DNA from 2 places in the Labilibaculum antarcticum genome. Region 2 is predicted to be linked to the other one. Evidence: riboswitches for the same ligand, from Rfam matches in the RefSeq annotation. Region 2 holds a riboswitch; the other holds the start of a gene.
What was found. A riboswitch is a leader RNA that binds a small molecule or an ion and turns the genes downstream of it on or off. The one in region 2 is predicted to bind cobalamin.

Region 1 (5,805 bases), 190 kb from region 2:
TACTATTTCTTGTCAATCGGGTCCTAAAAAAAAGGAAACGAAAAAGTCGACTCAAAATTTCCCTCCGGATCTCGCCTTTTATCATCCTACTCATATTAAATATGCAAAAGGATTCGATATTAAAATTCTCGATAATGGCTTAAAAGAATTAATCGTTTGGGATCCATGGAACGAGGGCAAAATTTTTCAAAAATACTATTTGAAGAATCGTGGAGAAAACACGAATGTTCAGGTTCCTACTGATGGTTTGTTGGTAGAAGTTCCTGTAAGAAGTATTGCCGCCCTATCAAGTACACAAATCGGAATTTTAAAGTTTTTAAATGTTCAGGACAGAATCGTTGCTGTCTCTTTGAACGACCGTATTTACGATGAGGATTTGAATAAAAAGGCTCAGGAAGGTATAATACAGGCCGTTGGGCATGCTGAAACTTTAAATTTTGAGAAAATTGTTGACTTAGACCCTGAATTGGTAATGGTGGCTGGTTTTATGAATATCACCGATAGTGAAACTAAACTAATGAATGCAGGTTTGCCTGTAGCCTATAATATTGAGTGGATGGAAACTTCACCTTTGGCGCGTGCTGAATGGGCAAAATTTATTGCGGCCTTTTTTAATAAGGAAGCTGAGGCGGAGAAACTTTTTATTGCTCTGGAACAGAGATATAATGACTTGAAAAAATTGGTTGAACATGTTGAGAGCAAACCAAGTATTCTTTCAGGTTACAATTTTAAAGGAACATGGTACATGCCGGGAGGACAGAGTTATTTGGCTCAATTTCTGCGAGATGGCAAAGCCGATTATTGTTGGTTTTCTGATAGCACCAGTGGAAGTATGCCATTAAGTTTCGAGGTTGTTTTTGATAAACAATCCGAGGCCGACATTTGGTTTGGGCCTGGTCAATGCAGAACTTTGGAAGATATGAATGGACTCGATTCGCGATATTCTCTTTTCAAGTCCTATAAAAATGGTCAGGTATATTGCTACACCAAGCGAATGAAAGAAAGCGGGGCCAACGATTGGTACGAACTTGGAGTAATGCAGCCCGATGTAGTGTTTAAGGATGTTATCAAAATTCTGCATCCGGAGTTGTTGCCAAACTACGAATTACATTACTATCAGCAATTGAAATAGACGAATTATGCAATCGATAAAAAAAGGAAGTTTTTTTGCGGCCATATTTGGGATCATACTACTTTTCATCTGTGGAATTTTCCTGATGGATTTAATCTATGGAAGTGTAAGTATTCCTTTTAAAAAGGTATTCGCAATTCTTTCTGGCGCTGATGTGAAAAACTCATGGAATTACATCATTTTGAATTTTAGACTGCCAAAAGCATTAACTGCAATTATTGTAGGAGCTGGTTTGTCGGTTACAGGTTTAATGATGCAAACTCTTTTTAGAAATCCATTGGCTGGACCTTACGTTTTGGGAATTAGTTCCGGAGCCAGTTTAGGGGTTGCCTTAATGGTGATGGCATCTGCTATAATGCCAGTTGCTTTTGGTGCCATTTCGGCTTTTTTGGGTAGTTGGGCATTGGTTGTTTCAGCCGTTGTTGGTGCATCGGTAGTGTTTATGCTTGTGGCCTTGGCATCCATCCGAATATCAGATAGTGTTTCATTACTAATTATTGGAATCATGTTTGGAAGCATTACTGGCGCCGTTGTAAATATTCTGCAATATTTTAGCGCCCCAGAACAAATACAAAGTTTTATAGTATGGACTTTTGGAAGCTTGGCAGGTGTTACATGGAATGAAATGCAAGTAATGGCACCCATAGTTTTTTGCGGATTAATTATTGCCTTTTTTCTGATAAAACCCTTGGATGCACTTTTATTGGGCGAGAATTATGCTCGTGGTGTAGGTATTTCAGTGAATCGAACTAGAATTGCTGTTATTATAAGTACGGCATTAATCGCCGGAACTTTAACCGCATTTACAGGCCCTATTGCTTTTGTTGGTGTTGCGGTACCGCATATTGCCCGATCAATTTTTAGAACAGCAAGCCATAAGGTATTAATGCCAGCGGTAATACTAATAGGAGCTGCAATAATGCTTGCTTGCGATATTATTTCTCAAATTCCAGGGAATCAAAATACATTGCCAATTAATTCGGTAACAGCCTTATTTGGAGGGCCAGTTGTAATTTGGGTGATTATGCGTAGTAGAAATGTAAAGGCTTCTTTTGCCGGTTAGTGGGGGATTTATGAGCGATATAAAAGAGATGCAAAAAAACATACTGGTAACGAAGGATCTTTCAATTGGGTACAAGCAGGGGAGAAAGGATAATTTGTGCTTGCTTTCTGATATAAACCTAACAATTAGGCGAGGCGAAATGGTTTGTCTTTTAGGTCCAAACGGAGCGGGCAAGTCAACGCTCATGCGAACCATTGCCGGAATTCAATCGCCCTTGGCGGGATATACCTTAGTAGAAGGGATACCTATTCGGGATCGAAATTACAAAGAGATTGCGCAGCTATTAAGTATTGTGCTAACTGAAAGAATTGATGTGGGAAATCTGACCGTTTACCATATCGTTTCGTTAGGGCGTCATCCTTATACTTCATGGATGGGACGTTTATCGGAAGAAGACAACGATAAAATAAAATGGGCTTTGGAGCAAGTGGGTTTGATGCACTATGCCGATCATTTTATCAATCAGTTGAGTGATGGTGAACGACAACGTGTAATGATTGCCAAAGCTTTGGCGCAGGATACGCCACTCATCATGCTGGATGAACCTACTGCTCACCTGGATTTACCAAATCGTGTTGACATCATGCGTTTGTTGCATCGTTTGGCTCGTGAAACGAATAAGGCCATTTTACTTTCTACTCATGAACTGGATTTAGCCCTTCAGGCAGCAGATGTTATTTGGTTAATGGCATTAGGCAAGCCTATAAAAATAGGTGCTCCCGAAGATTTGGTTTTGAATGGAAGCATCGAAGAAACTTTTCACAACAAGTCCTTTATCTTCGATCGAAAAACAGGCAATTTTATTATGAATTACCAAAAGAAACAGAAAATTCAGGTTTTGGGTAATGATGTAATGGGTTTCTGGACTCAAAGAGCTTTGTCGCGTGAAGGTTATCAAGTGACTTGTGAAGAAGCCGGTAATTGCTCTGTAAAATTGCTTGAAGATATTATGGAGTGGGAAATTCATAAAAATGGAGAAACGCTTACTTGTAAAAGCATAGAGGAATTGTTAGCCTATCTTCGAACCTCTTTTTCTACTGATTAATTCAAAAATCAAAAATTCCAAGTAAAATGATGCAACGATTAGTTCTCTGAATAAATGAGTTTCGAATGTTGTATTTTTTTTATGTCGTATAGAATAGAAATAAAACGTCAAAATTTTTATACATTTGCCCTGCATTTGGTATTTCATCTCTCATTATCGAGAATGAAATGAAAAGGGAATTCGGTGAGAATCCGAGACTATACCCGTAGCTGTAAGTTCTGTTACAAGCTTTTTGAAAGTCCTATGCCACTGTTCCAATTTCGGAATGGGAAGGCCTCAAAAAGTAGAACAAGTCAGAAGACCTGCCTTTGCAAATCAATAGTCATTGCTTTCGGGAAAAAGAGCAAGTGAACGAAAACTTTATCAGCATTGATATAAGGATTGATCTGCCATGACTGGTTCGATATGTCTTGTTGAGAAATTTTCTTTTAGCTCCCTGTCTGCATTGCAATAGTTAAACTTATTTTCATTTTATTCTTAAAAACATGAAAAGAACATTTTTAACCGCTTTTGCATTGCTGTCATTATTTAATTCTGCAGTAAAAGCTGATGTAGTTCCAAACCCAATCGACGAAACGAAGGTTGTGAAGCACCTCAATTTATCAGAGGTAACAATTAATGCGTCACGTGTGAATGCTACGGTAAAAGACCTGCCTCAAAAAATTGAGATTATTACCAAACGAATGATTGAGGCTTCGCCAGCCGTTGATGTTGCGGGTTTATTAAAGCGTTCGGCAGCAGTAGATATTCTTCAGTATCCTGGAGTATCGGCCGTTGTAAGTATGCGCGGATTTAGCCCTTCACCAAGCGTAAAGTATACTACAATACTAATTAATGGAAAACCTTCTGGTACTGATAATATTGCAAGTATTGATTTACAGAATGTAGAGAGAGTGGAAATATTAAAAGGACCTTTTTCGGCACAATACGGATCTGCCGCTATGGCGGGTGTTATTAATATTGTTACCAAGAATAGTTCTGGAGAAATACGGGGTCAGCTAGCCATGGAATATGGAAGTTTTCATAGGTCAAAAGTGAATTTGGCTTTAGGTGGTTCTTTATCTGAAGTTTTGGATTTCGACTTGGGATTTTCATACAACAATCAAGCTAAGGATTATAAGACAGGAGAAAATAATTTGTATGATGAGAAATCTGCTAAATCGATATTGGATGCAAGTACCTATGGTGAGCGAATGGAGAATTCTCAATTCACAACTTACAATTTAAATTCACGTTTGGGAATTGTACTGGCTGAGAACTGGAAACTAAATGTAAATGGTGGATATTATAAGGGAAAGGATATCGAAACGCCTGGTAATTTTTGGCATACAGGAGGAATGGACAAAAAGGACATTGAACGTTTTACAACAGGCTTCGATTTGATGGGTAAGATGAACGGACATCAAATCGAATTCTCGCCTTTTTATTCGAATGAAGAGAATAAGACTTACGATGTTGGCTCCGATGGTTATGGGGATTTTGAGAGTGTTTACAAAACCTACGGTTTTCAATTGAATGACTCTTATCAAATCGGAAATCATAGTTTGGCTGTTGGGTTAGATAATAAAACCGAAAGGTATGAGAGTATGAACTTTGATACCTCTGGAGCGATAGAGGCACCATATCAACCGGATTATAAAAATATAGCCACAGGGATCTATGGGCAGGCTCAATTTAAATTATTGAACGATAAATTGAATTTTATGCTCGGACTGCGAGGCGATAATATCAAATTTAAACTTGATGCTGATAATTTGTTGGGAAATGAGAAGAGTGAAGAGGATTATTGGGTATTCACAAAAAATATTGGTGCAAAATATGAACTAATAAAAGGATTTTCAACCCATGCTAGTTGGGGAGATGCTTTTTTAGCTCCTAAAGCTTATCAAGTTGCTGGTGTATATACTCGAGGAACGACTACCACAGAAGGGAATTCTGATCTTGATCCGGAGAAATCGAACACTTTGGATTTTGGGTTTGGCTATGACAACTATAAGAAAGGAATTAAATTGGATGTAACTTATTTTACGACCCATCACAAGGATAAGATTATCAAAAGTACCTTGCCAAATCACAATTCAACCTATATAAATGCACAGAGTGCAGATATGAATGGTCTGGAATTACTTGCGTCTTATGATATTGGAGCTCTAAAAGATTATGACTATTCATTACGTGTATTTGTAAACTATACACATTTGATCGATGCAAAAGTAAAGTATCAAGACTCGGAAGGAAATGATTTGACAGGAGAAATGAGATACGTACGTGATAATACAGCTTCTTTTGGTGTCGAATTTGATAATTTGAAAGGATTTTCAACACAATTAATGGGTCGGTACATTGGTCATAGATATGAAAACAATTATATGTATTTGGCCGATTACTCCAATTATCCGACTGTTGCAAAGCAAGCAATTGTGTTTAATAATGAAGAGGTTCGTCCTGATTTAATAAATGAAGAGTTACTACGTCACCCTGTTTCAATGGAATTTGATTATTCTACAAGTTATACATTCAAAGAAAAATATATCGTAGGATTAACTATATCTAACTTATTGGACG
Region 2 (14,381 bases):
GGAACTCCCGGAATCATCTCAAAATCGACACTATTCTTCCTGAAATCTTCAAGCAAATAGGAAAATGTGCTGAAAAATGAGATATCACCTTCACTCACAACTGATACCTGTTTGCCTTCTTCAACATCTTTCTGTACTTTTAAAAACAAATCAGCATAAGCCTTCACCGCATGCGATCGATCTTTACTCATCGGTACATTAATAGGGATGAATTTCTTCTCCTCTACATCCAATTGCTTCAAAATCACCAATGAAAAACTATCCTGATTTCCTTTTGATGATTGCGTTGCCGGATAGTAAATCTTCTCCGATTTCTTCAAACAATTCAAGGCTTTCACCGTTATTAACTCAGGATCTCCCGGTCCTAACGCTACACCAAACACTTTTCCGCTCATATCTTTTATTCCCCTCTTCTATTATTGATGATGATGTCCGTGATCATGACTATGCCCGTGATCGTGTCCATGATGATTGTGTGGCTCCACCCCGGTTAAAACAGTAGTTGCTACCAAATCAACTTTTCCGTCTAACACTTCTTGTAATCTTGTATTCAATACCTCAAACAATCCATTCACATCACCTAACAAGGGTGCAATTGCGATGTTCTTATCCGGATTTTCTTTTGCAAAAACCTCCATCGTATCATTTGCTTTATCCATATAAACTCCAGGAAAAAATACAAAAGGCAACATCACAATATTTTTAAACGGCAAGACCTTCAACCAATCCAATACCACAGGCAATGCCGGATAAGTCATGTTGCTCGTGTAGGCATTAACAGCAAAAGGATAATTCTGTTTTTCCTGAATCAAACGGGTCATCTTCGCCAAATCGGCATTGGCCTCGGCTTTGGAAGCTCCAATACCTAGTCCCAGAAATGCAGTATCATCAATCTTCCAATCCTTATTTTTAAGAGTTTCACTTATGAGCTGCACTCCGTACTCAACCATTTCATTACATGTCCCGATGTAATTGGCCAACTGAATCTTCACCTTATATTTATCCTGAAGGCCATTTAAGGCATAAGGAATATCTCTTTCCATATGCACTCCTGTAAATAAAAAGACAGGAATAGCAATAATCTCTAAGACTCCTTTTTCAAGCAATCGCTTCACACCCGTCTCAAAATCCGGTTCAGACAGCTCCAAAAATCCATATTCAACCTCATAATCCGTAACTTGAGACGCAAATCGCTCTGCAAACTCTTGAAAAGCTCTTGCTCCTCTTTCTTTGCGGGTTCCATGCCCACACAGTAAAATTCCTTTTCTGTTCATAGCTATCAAATTTCTGTTTCGGCCATTTGATTAATCAGTGGTGATAATTGTTCTGAATAGGCGACTACTTCCCCAACAATAAATATTGCCGGTGGTTTAAAATCATGCTCCTCCATCTTTGCCACAATATTTCCTAAAGTTCCTTTTAGCACTTCCTGTTCCGGCAAAGTTCCCCAACGAATCATGGCAACCGGTGTTTCTGGTTTCCTGCCATTTGCCATCAGATTTCGAACAATTCGTGCTGCCTGTGTAACCCCCATATAGAAAACAAGAGTATCAATACCCGTAGCAATCTTATCCCACTGAATTTCTGTTTTGTGATTATCACACTGATGTCCTGTGAAAAAAGCTACTGAAGAAGCCACATTTCTCAATGTAACAGGAATACCAGCGGCTCCAGGAACAGCAAATCCTGCCGTAATACCAGGAATCACTTCAAACTCAATGTCATGTTCTTTCAAACCCAATATCTCTTCCGCGCCACGACCAAATACGAATGGGTCTCCACCTTTCAATCGTACAATCTTCTTTCCTGCTAATCCTAACTCAATCAGCATTCCATTGATCTCTTCCTGTGGATAGGTATGTTGTTTGTTCCTTTTCCCAACGTAAATAATTTCACAATCAGATTTACAATAGGCTAACAATTCCTTGTTTACCAAATAATCATATAGTACTACGTCTGCATTTTCAATGGCGCGAATAGACTTCAGTGTGATTAATTCAGGATCGCCCGGACCAGCACCAACAATGCTCACTTTACCTCTTTTAGGATTCATTTCATCTTGATTTTAAAGTATACAAACGGTAGTTTGCCTTTAAGTTATGAGTACAACAATTCGGTCCTGTTGAAAACAACAAGCTGAATTATTAAATTGTATTAATTTGGGAGTAATCTTAGGCTCCAAAAATTAAACTTTTGCGAATCGCATTTTTCTGCCTTCGCTCTTTCATAAAGTTTTGGAGTTAACCAGTTCGTTTTATCAATAAACGAGATGAACAGAGTGTCATCTATAACCGATCTAAATTTTAAAATTTGGTTCCGAATTAACGAACCAAGCATAATATGCCACTTAGGCATAAACATAGTCTTTCTCTTCATAATCTAACTTTTAGTCCCGAAAGTATCGATTAAACAAAATTGCTTTTAAGCAGGTCTTCTGACTTTCTCCCTCTTGTTGCGCCTTCCCATATCTTCCATAAGATACAGTGACATCATGCAACAGAGTTTGGTATAGAGATTACAGCTGCGGGTACAGTTCCGGACTCAAACCGGATTCCCTCTTTAATATCAAATCAAGTGATAGGATATTGCCAAATCGCGAAACAAATGTATCAATATTAATTCAAGATTTTAAGCATTCCTCACATCATTATTGAGCTTCGAATAACACCAACCACAATCTATCCTGATAATCTGACACATACAAATATGAAATAAGTCTCACATCTGTCGAGAAACATATTTTACAAGTTTAGTCCAGAACATAAAAGAAAACATCCACACCTATATTTTATTATGTGTCATAATATGATGTTCTCTACATTTATGCTAATCTAAACTTCTATTATCATGAGTAAAGTAAGACTGTAAATTGATGGAATTCGAATTTACCGCCCAAAGAAAAGCGGGCAATTACACTTTGTAATAATTGCAGATCACACAATCGAAGCGGATAAAATAATGGCGACTACAATTCCTCTAGAACCGTTTAAAGTAAGCGTCATGATAATGAATATTTCTTAGACTCCAATCAACCGGGTTCTGAAGGCTTATATATCCTAAGCAGAAAAATGCTTAAAGACAGAGAATTAAATGTTCATATCTACTTAAGACTCACAAGAAAAAGCCAAAGAGATTTAGGTGAAATATTAAAAGATATAGAAACAGGAGTAGCAGGTGATGCATCTAATATCGTGACTGATATCGTTGGTGCAGTTAATGTTTCTTGATTAATCATCTCGAAAAAGGCCGTCTCGTTGGTTGGTAAAATGGTAAAGGATATTCCGGATAGATATTTTGGATTTATGAGCGCATTTGAAAGGTTTGGTCCGGAATTCGAGGCCCTGACCGAAATCGACCGGAAAAAAAAATTCACTGGAGACACTTCCCTTATTTACAGTTGGTCACTTGAAGAATCGATACAAAATACAAGGCAAAAAAAAAGGCTGATTTTCATCAGCCTTTTGTATTTCTAATAGTATAAAAATCGTTTTATTTTATGTGTTGCTGTTTTCTGAAATGGATCAACGTGAGCCACGATCAATTGAACCTGTGAAAATTTGTTCACCCGGGAGTTCACATATACCTGTAACTCCTGCATCAATTCATCGACTGTAAGATCAACATAATTACCCATCTCTTTTTTAACATTATGATATTGCTGTTCCAGCTCCTCATAATTAAAATGAACCATTGCGACTAATTTGCCTTTCTGTTCAATAACTACAGATTCGACTACATGCTTAAAGTTATTGATTACCGATTCAATTTCTTCCGGATAAATATTTTCACCACTTGCTCCTACGATCATATTTTTTAAACGACCTTCAATGTATAAGTAATTGTCCTTATCCATTTTTGCGAGATCTCCGGTTTTAAACCAACCATCCTCTGTAAGCACCTCTTTGGTTTTCTCAGGTTCTTTATAATAACCCATCATTACATTATCCCCTTTTGCCCAAACTTCACCAATTTGAGTAATAGGATCAGGATTATTGATTTTCAGCTCAACTCCGACTAAAGCAGGGCCTGTCGATTTAAATTTAGTAATTGCCGGACCGCTTCCAGCAATTAATGGTGCTGTTTCGGTTAATCCGTAACCAATGGCATATGGAAATTTTGCTTCACGTAAAAAAAGCTCAACTTGCGAATTCAATTTCGCACCACCAATACCAAAAAAGGTTAATTTACCTCCAAAGGTTTCCATCAATTTCTTTCCTGCTATGGCATTTAGTTTTTTGCGGAAAAAAGGAATCTTATATAAATATCTGGTAACAGCCTTACCATTTATTGATGGCAAAATCTTACTCCTATAAATCTTTTCGATAATCAAAGGAACCGAAAACATAATGGTTGGTTTCACGTCCTTAAATGCAGAAATCAACAATGAAGGAACCGGAGCTTTACCCAAATAATAAATACAAGCACCAGCAATCATAGGTATCACATAGCCCAAAGTATTCTCATAAGTATGAGATAATGGTAATATGGAAAGAAAACGATCCGTTTCATCTATAGGATGAATCGTTTTTGATGCAATCGCATTAGAGCAAATATTTTTATGTGACAACATTACACCTTTTGAACTTCCTGTAGTTCCGGAGGTGTAAATAATTGCCGCCATATCTTCCTCGTTCACTTCATACCTGCACTCAGGTGTTAGTGAAGAATCAAAATTAATTTCATTCTTATTCGAAGAAATCAGACTGAAATCCTCAATTGCAAGCTTGTGATGCAAAGTATCAACATCAAGATTTTTTATTTTTGGCAACAATCCTTTTGAAACAAAAACTAGTTTTGCTTCTGAATGCCTCAATATGTTTTCAATCTCATATTCACTAAAATCGGGTAGCATAGGTACAACTACTGCTCCCATAAAAGTGGTTGCATAGTAGGCCATACCCCAATTAGGCATATTTGTACTCAAAAGAGCAATTTTATCACCAGGTTTTACTCCTAATTTTTCAAAAAATACAATCAAGGCTTGAATATTAGAATATACCTCGTTATAAGTAAAAGGAGTTTGCCCCACAAGGGCCATTGCGTTACAGTTGCCGAATTTCTCTACTGTTTCTGTAAAAAGCGCAGGAAATGTTAAACTTTTATACTGTTTCATCATGGTTTTATTTGTCCGTTGCAGTTCAATATTAAGGTTGAATTAATACAAATCACAGGTGCAAGTTAAAAAAAAAACAACATCCGTATTATCTTTTCAACGAATTGCTTGACATCCTACATATACGTTAAACACTCAGAAAAGTTCTCAAAGCTCTACACAATAACACTTTCAGATCCATATTATAAGGAAATAACCAAAGAATAATTCGACCTATTAAATCCTGAAATATTTCTTTTTTTAATACATTTAAGGCACAAACCTAAGCCTCAACCTATGAAACGTCGCCAATTTATCTCCTTATCTGCTCTTGGAGCAAGTACAATTACAGCATTTGGATTGCATTCTTGTCAAAACGAAACATCTTCGGAAACAAAAAAACTAAACCTAGAAGATTATAACACATTCCTTTTTAATGAGAAAAGTATTTCTGAATTACAGGAAATGATGGGAAATGGCGAATTAAATTCGGAGGAATTGATTATATCATATCTTGACCGAATTGAAAAAATTGATAAAAATGGTCCGGCGATTAATGCTGTTATAGAAAAAAATCCTGACGCCTTAGCCATTGCGAGAACTCTGGATGAGGAACGGAAGGCTGGTAAACTGAGAGGTTCTTTGCATGGCATTCCTATCATGCTAAAAGATAATTTTGACACTGCAGATAAAATGATGACAACTGCCGGATCATTAGCTATGAAAGGTAATTTTGCCGAAAAAGATGCTTTTGTTGTTCAACAATTAAGAAATGCAGGAGCAATTATTCTGGCTAAAACCAATTTAAGCGAGTGGGCAAATTTCAGAAGCACACGTTCGTCGAGCGGATGGAGTGGCCGCGGTGGACAAACTCATAATCCATATGTAATTGATCGCTCTCCTTGTGGTTCCAGTTCGGGTTCTGGTGTGGCCGTAGCTGCAAATTTATGTGTTGCAGCATTAGGTACCGAAACTGATGGATCAATTGTTTGCCCTTCGGGACACAATGGTGTGGTTGGGATTAAACCAAGTGTGGGCTTAGTCAGCAGATCTGGGATTATACCTATTGCCCATTCTCAGGACACTGCCGGTCCTATTGCCAGAAGTGTTAAAGATGCGGCACTACTTCTTACTGCGATGTGTGGCAGAGATGATAAGGATCCGATTACAATGAACGAAAACAATACAGGTCTTAATTATGCCAAGAATCTTTCAAAAGATGCCTTAAATGGAGCTAGAATTGGTGTAGTTCGCCAACTATTTGGATTTCATACAGCAGTCGACAAATTAATGGAACAAGCAATTGCAGACCTAAAAAATGCAGGTGCAATTCTTGTTTATGTTGAATTAGAAAACCTACATCAATATGGGAATGAGGAATTTGAAGTTCTTCTATACGAATTCAAACATAATTTGAATAAATATCTAAATGAATGCAGATTCCCAATTGTTAAAAATCTGGACGACATTATTAAATTTAATGAGCAATACAAACATCTTGAAATGCCATGGTTTGATCAGGAAATTATGGAGATGGCCAATAAAAAGGGAGATTTATCTGAAAAAAAATATCTGGAAGCCTTAGCCAAATGTAAAGAACTGTCAGGAAAAAAAGGAATTGATGCTACACTGAAGAAAAACAAAGTAGATGTACTAATTGCTCCGACAAATGGCCCTGCCTGGAATATTGATTTAATTAATGGGGACCATTATGGTGGAGGAAGCAGCGAACCTGCAGCTGTTTCAGGATATCCTAACATTACGGTTCCTGCAGGTTTTGTTCATAGTTTGCCAGTGGGAATCTCTTTCTTTGCCGAAGCATTCTCAGAACAAAAATTGATTCAATACGCCTACGCTTACGAGCAAGCCACCAAGCACAGAAAAGCGCCTGAATTTTATTCCACAATCATGCAATAAATTATTTTTATAAGAAAAAAACATATGGATTGTTAAAGCAATTATTTGCTTACAAGTAATACTTTCTTTTTATCGCACAAAAGGAAACTTTATTTCAAATGTACTTCCATTTCCCACTTCACTTTCTACGCGAATGGTGCCATTGTGAATACGGATTAATTCAGTACAAATACTTAAACCTAATCCTGTTCCTTGTTCATCGTGTACACCTCTAATGCTATTTGTTGTCTTAGTCACATCAAATAGCCGATCCTGAATATCTTTTGGCATCCCAGTTCCATCATCTTTCACTGTTATTTTCACAAAAGATTTCTCTTTTATCGCATCCAATTGAATTAAACCACCTTCATTGGTATATTTAATGGCATTAGAAATTAAATTTCTTAAAATGGTGCGAAGAATATCAGAATCTGCCTTCAACTCCTCTTCAATGGAATTATGAAATTTGAGTTCCACCTTATACTTTCTAAACTCTGAATCAAAACTGCTGTTTAACTCATCAAATAAATCATTAATGACTAATGATCTTGGATTAAATGCGATGGCTCCAATTTGAGCACGAGACCAATCCAATAGATTATTAAGCAACTTTAACCCTTCTGTTGATGATTGATGAATATAATTGGTAAATTCCACAACATTTTCATACTGTCCTTCTCTAACTTCACCTAATAATAATTCACTAAAACCAATTAAAGTATTAAAAGGATTCTTTAAATCGTGCGAAATTACCGAGAACAATTTATCCTTGGTTTTATTAATTCTTGCCAGCTTACGATTTATTTTACGATGTGAATAAAAACGCCAAAAAAGCACTATCACAATGATCAACATCAAAATGATAATCACTACCATGTACATTTCTTGAAATTTACGAGATTCCAACTCCTTTTCTGTATCAGACAATGTTTGCCGCATAGAGAATCGGTTCTGCATTTCATTAATGATCTCGAATTGCTGAATCGAAAAAATAGAATCATTTTGAGCCAAAAAAGCGTTATAACTCTCCGTTGCCTTCTGAAAATCATTTAGAATCTGATAGAAAGTCGCATAAGAATTGTAGACTTTTAATATTTTAGCATTCAAATTGAGGCTCTTGGCAATTTCAAGACTTTCCCGAAGACAGGCTTCTCCTTCTGCCCGCTTACTCTGTTGAGCATACACAAAAGCGATTCCAATGTAGTCATCAATAAGTCCAAAATTGTGATTGCGTTGTTTATTTAGCTTGACTGAATTTTGGTAGAATTCAAATGCCTTTTCATACTCTTTTTGAAAATAAAAAATATTAGCCATTCCATTTAAACAAAATGCAGCGTATCTCACATTCATTGATATCTGACTTTTATTATAGGCTCTCTGGTAGTAAACCATGGCAACATCCATGTCACCTTTTTCCTCATAAGTGCGTGCCAGTTCAAGCAGGACAGAACCAACTCCTAACTCATTTTTTTCGTTAGCAAGAATCTTCTTTGCCCTATTAAAATAGTCCAGGGCAAGCTTATAATCCTTTTTTGCACGATATACCAAACCCACATTTACATTGGAATAAGATTGACCTACCGAATTACCCAGCTTTGTAAATATATCCAGAGAATATTCCGAAAACTTTAAAGACAAAGGAATATTTCCAGTTAATAAATACAAATCGCCCAAATTATTATAGGAATAGGCTAATTGCACAGAATCTTTTTGTCTAAGACTATGTTCGAGGGCTGCATGCAAGTATGGAAGAGATTCTTTTGTTTTGTACTGGTAATGTAACTTCACGACACTAAGGAATCCATAAATTCGAGGCAGTTCTTTCTTTAAATTATATCTGGTGGCAATTTGTAATGCCTCTTCACCAAAAAGGACTGCACTATCCGGATTTATTTCCCGCAACCGCCAACACTCGTCACTTAAATCGTTTACCCTTTGATGAATCTCATCTTTCGACAAAAGCTCAATATCTTTTTTCGCATCAAATTGAGCAAAAGTGACGAAATTACAACACAAAAATAGAAGAAGAAGAGTAAAATAGTGACGAGGTAGTATCATTCAATATTTATTTAGAAAATCAAATATAAAACAAATTTTGTATAGACCATTGATTCATCAAGCTTTTCACGAGATTTTATTGAAGTTAGAACACTCAAAAAAACATCGCGAATTATACAATATTAAAGGTCTGCAGTAAAATGATAATTGCACAGAACTATAAGAACAATTGGGAACCTAGAATAATTAAAATAATGGCTATTACACCCAAATAGGTATAAGGATTTGCAAAATTTAAGGTCCACCCCAACATAGGATTGTATTTGGGGACAATTAAGCGTGAATCTTTTCGGTTGCAATAAAATGGACCATGCCAATTGGACAAGTCTTTGCTCATAGCATCAAGAATGTGTTGTTCTGTTTTCTTTTTCATAAGTACCGTTTTTTATTTTCTAAATTAACAATTTTCAGCTAAAAACAACCCGGCAAATAACATAAAAAAAACCTCCAATCAGTTTTCTGACAGGAGGTCGTAATATTCTCTCGAACTTAAGATTCATTGGCATAATTTTTAGATTAACTATCCCTATATGTAAAAGTAAAATGAATGAAAAGCAGATCCAAGGTCACCTTATTTTACCAGTACAATCAACTAAATTTTCTGTTTAAATCTATACTGATTTAGGACGCCGAAAAACTTTTTAGTTTCTCAAAGTACATGGCAAACGAACGATATAAGAAATGTGTCCATTTTCCGAAAGGCACAATAATTATGGCCCATTGAACAAGAACCGTTAAATGAATTAAATACATCCAAATATTAGTTTCCAGAATATCTAAATCGATAAACAAACGGACTGCAAATGCACTTAATCCCATTAGAAATAACCAGATCACAAAAAACCAGTCGCTTGGATGAGAATTTTTACTCACTTGCGTCTTTTTGTTGACACGCCCAATCATGAAAATAAATGTTACTGAAAAAATGACTATACTTTCGGCATAACCCAGAATCAGAACGAAACTGCTATCAGTAGCAAACCAATCTAAAAACACCGTTGTAAAAAGCAATGATAAATAACCAATTACAAGAATTAAGTGTTGAACCCAACGAGTCTGACTATCATCACAACCCAATGTTCTTTTTTGAGTAAACATATGAACAATCAGTTCGCTAAATGATTTAAAGTAATCCATAAATGTCACTTTCACTTTAGGTTTTCGAATTATCAAATTCCACATCCGAATTAAATTAGGTAGCAGTATGAAAAGAAAAACACCTCCAATTGCCAACATCTCGAAATAGTGTCCGTAGTGCAATAACGATTCAAGCTCAAAATTTAAGCTTGATGCAAACCATATCACTCCTACAGCTAACAAAACAAATGCAATAATGGTTGTGCTTAGTGATTTATAAAGCATTCCTGAAAGACCTGTCCAGTCATATCTTGAAGTAAGGTATCTACGAAGTGACATCATCAATTCTCCCGGCTCTGCTTCACGCGGGCAAGTTGCACTGCAATCACCGCAATAATAGCACAGCCAAGGCTCTAAAGAAGATTGAATTTCATTTTCCAAACCAAGTACACTATATCTCACCATTTTTCGTGGAAACGAGTTGTCTTCGTCTGACAAAGAGCAAACAGCTGTACAATTCCCGCAATTATAACATGCGTTTGTATCAAAAGCGCCATAGCTTTGCAACTCAGTTGTGAATTTAGGATTTATCCTTGCCATTGTCTTTTATTTTGTAATAAAAATATTCGTCCATATCGTCGATATCGCCCGTTTCTGCAAAACCAAATTTAATCAAGCTCATTAACTGATACAACACCTCATCTGCAGGTATAGAAAGCGCTTCGGAAAGTTGAGGAACAGTTTTATCCCCTTCTTTCAAAGCATCCATAAGTATCTTTTTTGTTTTTGTAAAATATTTAAGATTCTCCATAACCTCTTTGGCTACAGGATTCTTTTCTTTCCGATATTTTGCGGTTTTACCTTTTTCAACATCCATATTCATAATTTTAATCAGTTGATACTAAAGCGTCAATCATGCTTTCGATTTGATTGTCAGTATATCCGATCAAATCAATCGCATTAGATGGACAAACAGGCGTACACATTCCACATCCCTTACAAACAGATTTATTTACAACAGCAACCATCTTACCATTAACATCTGTTTTGGCTAATGCATTAAACGGACATGCATCATCACATTTACCACACCATTCACAATTGTTAACATCAATTTTCGCAATAGTAGGTGAAAGAGCAAGCTCTCCTGAAGCAATTAATGAAAAGGATTTAGTAGCGGCAGCTAAAGCAGAATTCACAGATTCCGTAATATTTTTAGGCCCCTGAGATGCGCCAGCTATGGTTACACCATCAATTACCGTTTCAACTGGTCGCAACTTCATATGAATTTCATTGAAGAAATTATCCCTACCCTTAGGAACCTTCAGAAGGCTGCCAATTGAATTGTCTTGTCGGGGTACCATTCCGGTTACCAAAACCACCAAATCAGCTTCCACTTCCAAAGTTTTGTCTGTAGTCAGAATATCGTTAATAGTAACAATAGTCTTGTCTCTATCCTTGGACACAACCGGTGGATGATCTTCGAATGACTGCAAATAAATATCACCCAAACGAGAAGATTCATCATATAAAACTTCTTGCTTTCCATAGGTTCTTATTCCTCGGTTAAAATGGAAATTATACAGATCTTTGTATTTCTTTTTAGCAGTAATTGCTGCATGTATTGCAGCTGTACAGCAATACCGGGAACAATATTTATTTTCCCCATTAGCCTGACGACTGCCTACGCAATAGATATAGGCAACATTTTTCACCTCTTTTCCTTTGTAAACAAGCTGATCATCGCAATAATGAACCAAACGTTTAAATTGAGGAAGTGTAACTACATTATCGATGGTTTTATAACCAAACTCATCATTTTTAGGTTCGTATGGATCAAAACCTGTTGCAAGAAGTACAGAACCAACTTTAATATTGAGAAATTCGTTCACCTGACTAAAGTCAACACTTTCACAAACTTTTTCACATTCACCACATCGGGTACAATGCTCCATGTCGATTACCGGTAGTTGTGGATACTCACCTGGAAAATTATGGTACACAGCCTTGCGTGTGGTAATATCAAAGTTAAATTTATCAGGAACAACTACAGGACAAACTTCAATGGCTTTCGCTAAATTACCCTCATTGCAATTCAATTTGAAATGACGAGGAGCAATTTTCACCTTCAGTGAGATATTTCCGACACTACCGCTGTTCTCAATAATTTCAGCTCCGGTAAATAATGTGATATTTTTGTGATTCATTGCTTTGTCGTAAAGACGGGTAATTAACTCCTTACCCGTTTCATTTGACACAAATAAATCATCCCATTGAGCAACTCTACCCCCTACAAAAAATTCACGCTCGATTAAATAAACCTGAGCTCCAGATTCGGCCAATTGAATTGCTGAACGAAGCCCTGCGATACCAGCACCAACAACAGCTACAGCATTAGTAGCTGCTACCCGAAATGGTTCGAGGGCATTAGATCTCTTCACTTTTGCAACTGCGGCTTTTACAATCTGAATTGCCTTTTCGGTTGCACCAAGCTTATCATCAGAGTGTGCCCAAGAGGCTTGCTCCCGGATATTTGCATGAATATAATTGTATTTATTCAATCCACCTCTTTCAGCAACAGCGCTAAAGGTAAGTAAGTGCAAGGTAGGAGAACATGAAGCTACAACGGCGCCATCCAATTGCTTTTCTGCAATATCTGTAACCATATCCTTCTGGTTGGAATCAGCACAAGCAAACATGGTTGTTTTGGCTAAAAAAACACTTTCGTCCTTCTCAATTTCTGCGCGAACCTTTTCTACATCCACGTAATCAGAAATATTACCTCCACAATGACATACGTAAACACCTATTTTCTTTTTCATAACGAGGCCCTCCTTAAATAACTTGTAGTTTCAGCCGAAGCTGCTCCTGCTGACAATATTGAATCAGGAATATCCATTGGACCAGTAGCAGTGCCAGCAACAAATACACCATCAATGTTGGTTTCAGCAGGACTGGCTAGAATATCATCTTGATTGATGAAACCATAATCATCCAATCGTAACGATTCACCTTGGAAGGAATCAGAAATTTCAGAATTAGACATCACGCCTACTGAAAGGACTACCATATCATGTTCGGCCTCCTTCACTTTACCTTCTTCGACATCTTCATACCTAAGAATTAAGTTTCCATTCTCCTTTTCCTTGATATCTCCTATTTTTCCTTTAATAAATTCGACTCCCATGTCTCGAGCTTGTTCATAGAATTCATTAAAACCTTTTCCAAATGCTCTAATGTGTAAGTAATATATCGTAACATCTGCCATAGGAAGTGATCCCATTAACAATTGTCCTTGCTTTATGGAATACATACAACATACTTGCGAACAAATTGGGTTTCCTACAGATTTATCACGAGATCCGGTACACAATACATAGGCGATATTATCCGGCATTTTTCCATCACCAGGTCGCAGAATTGCATTAAAAGGTCTGGTAGGTGCAAGTTGTCTTTCCATTTGCATGGAAGTAATCACATTTTTATATTTTCCGTAACCGTAACGTGGAATTTTAACTGGATCAAACAAGTTAAAACCAGTAGCCAGCACTACAGCTTTAGCTTTTACTGTGTAGTCTTTATCAGTTTGTGTAAAATCGATACATCCTGTAGGACAAACTCTTTCGCATGCTCCACAAAGGGTACAATTAATGATATCTATAGCTGCTGCACGTGGACTTGCGATACTAAATGGAATAAAAGCGGCTTTACGTCCCACTAAACCTTGTTGATATTCATCTATTACGCTAACCGGACAAGCTTGCTCACACAATTGGCAAGCCGTACAATCATCAATATTTACAAATCTTGGTTTTTGATGTACATGAGCTTCAAAATTGTGATCCCCCAATTTATCAATCTTCTTAGCTTCAGCACTAAACATGATTGTAATGTTCGGATGCCTTGATATTTCGGATACTTTTGGTGTAGTTATACAAGCCGCACAATCCAGAGTTGGGAATACCTTGCTAAGCGCAATCATTTTTCCACCCAGAGATAAGTCTTTCTCAACCACCAAAACCTTATAATTAAGATTGGCCAAATTGAGAGCTGCTTCTCCGCCAGAAATACCACCGCCTACAACAAGTACATCATATTCTAATATTTTCTTTTCCGACATTCTACTTAGTTTGAAGAATTCATTAAATACTTAGTAAAACTCTTTACATGTTTTACGAATGGTTCACTACACACAGAACAAATAGCTGCCATTTTCAAACGCGCAGGATCCATCCCTTTTTGCTTTAAAATTTCTTGT

Region 1: linked by a shared signal. The riboswitch ahead of ALGA_RS17030 (TonB-dependent receptor plug domain-containing protein) and the one ahead of ALGA_RS17860 (hypothetical protein) in region 2 are both predicted to bind cobalamin.

Annotation. Positions count from the first base shown of each region.
Region 1 is NZ_AP018042.1:4,293,275-4,299,079, forward strand. It holds gene ALGA_RS17015 (ABC transporter substrate-binding protein) at 1-1,132, shown strand, start outside; gene ALGA_RS17020 (iron ABC transporter permease) at 1,140-2,195, shown strand; gene ALGA_RS17025 (ABC transporter ATP-binding protein) at 2,206-3,240, shown strand; cobalamin riboswitch at 3,359-3,564, shown strand; gene ALGA_RS17030 (TonB-dependent receptor plug domain-containing protein) at 3,726-5,805, shown strand, end outside.
Region 2 is NZ_AP018042.1:4,480,105-4,494,485, reverse strand. It holds gene cobI (precorrin-2 C(20)-methyltransferase) at 1-395, opposite strand, end outside; gene ALGA_RS17870 (sirohydrochlorin chelatase) at 417-1,274, opposite strand; gene cobA (uroporphyrinogen-III C-methyltransferase) at 1,280-2,053, opposite strand; gene ALGA_RS17860 (hypothetical protein) at 2,155-2,376, opposite strand; cobalamin riboswitch at 2,408-2,608, opposite strand; gene ALGA_RS23020 (hypothetical protein) at 3,069-3,227, shown strand; gene ALGA_RS17850 (AMP-binding protein) at 3,470-5,113, opposite strand; gene ALGA_RS17845 (amidase) at 5,390-7,009, shown strand; gene ALGA_RS17840 (tetratricopeptide repeat-containing sensor histidine kinase) at 7,079-9,046, opposite strand; gene ALGA_RS17835 (DUF5808 domain-containing protein) at 9,204-9,419, opposite strand; gene ALGA_RS17830 (4Fe-4S dicluster domain-containing protein) at 9,668-10,723, opposite strand; gene ALGA_RS17825 (hypothetical protein) at 10,704-11,000, opposite strand; gene ALGA_RS17820 (CoB--CoM heterodisulfide reductase iron-sulfur subunit A family protein) at 11,011-12,945, opposite strand; gene ALGA_RS17815 (CoB--CoM heterodisulfide reductase iron-sulfur subunit A family protein) at 12,942-14,243, opposite strand; gene ALGA_RS17810 (hydrogenase iron-sulfur subunit) at 14,249-14,381, opposite strand, start outside.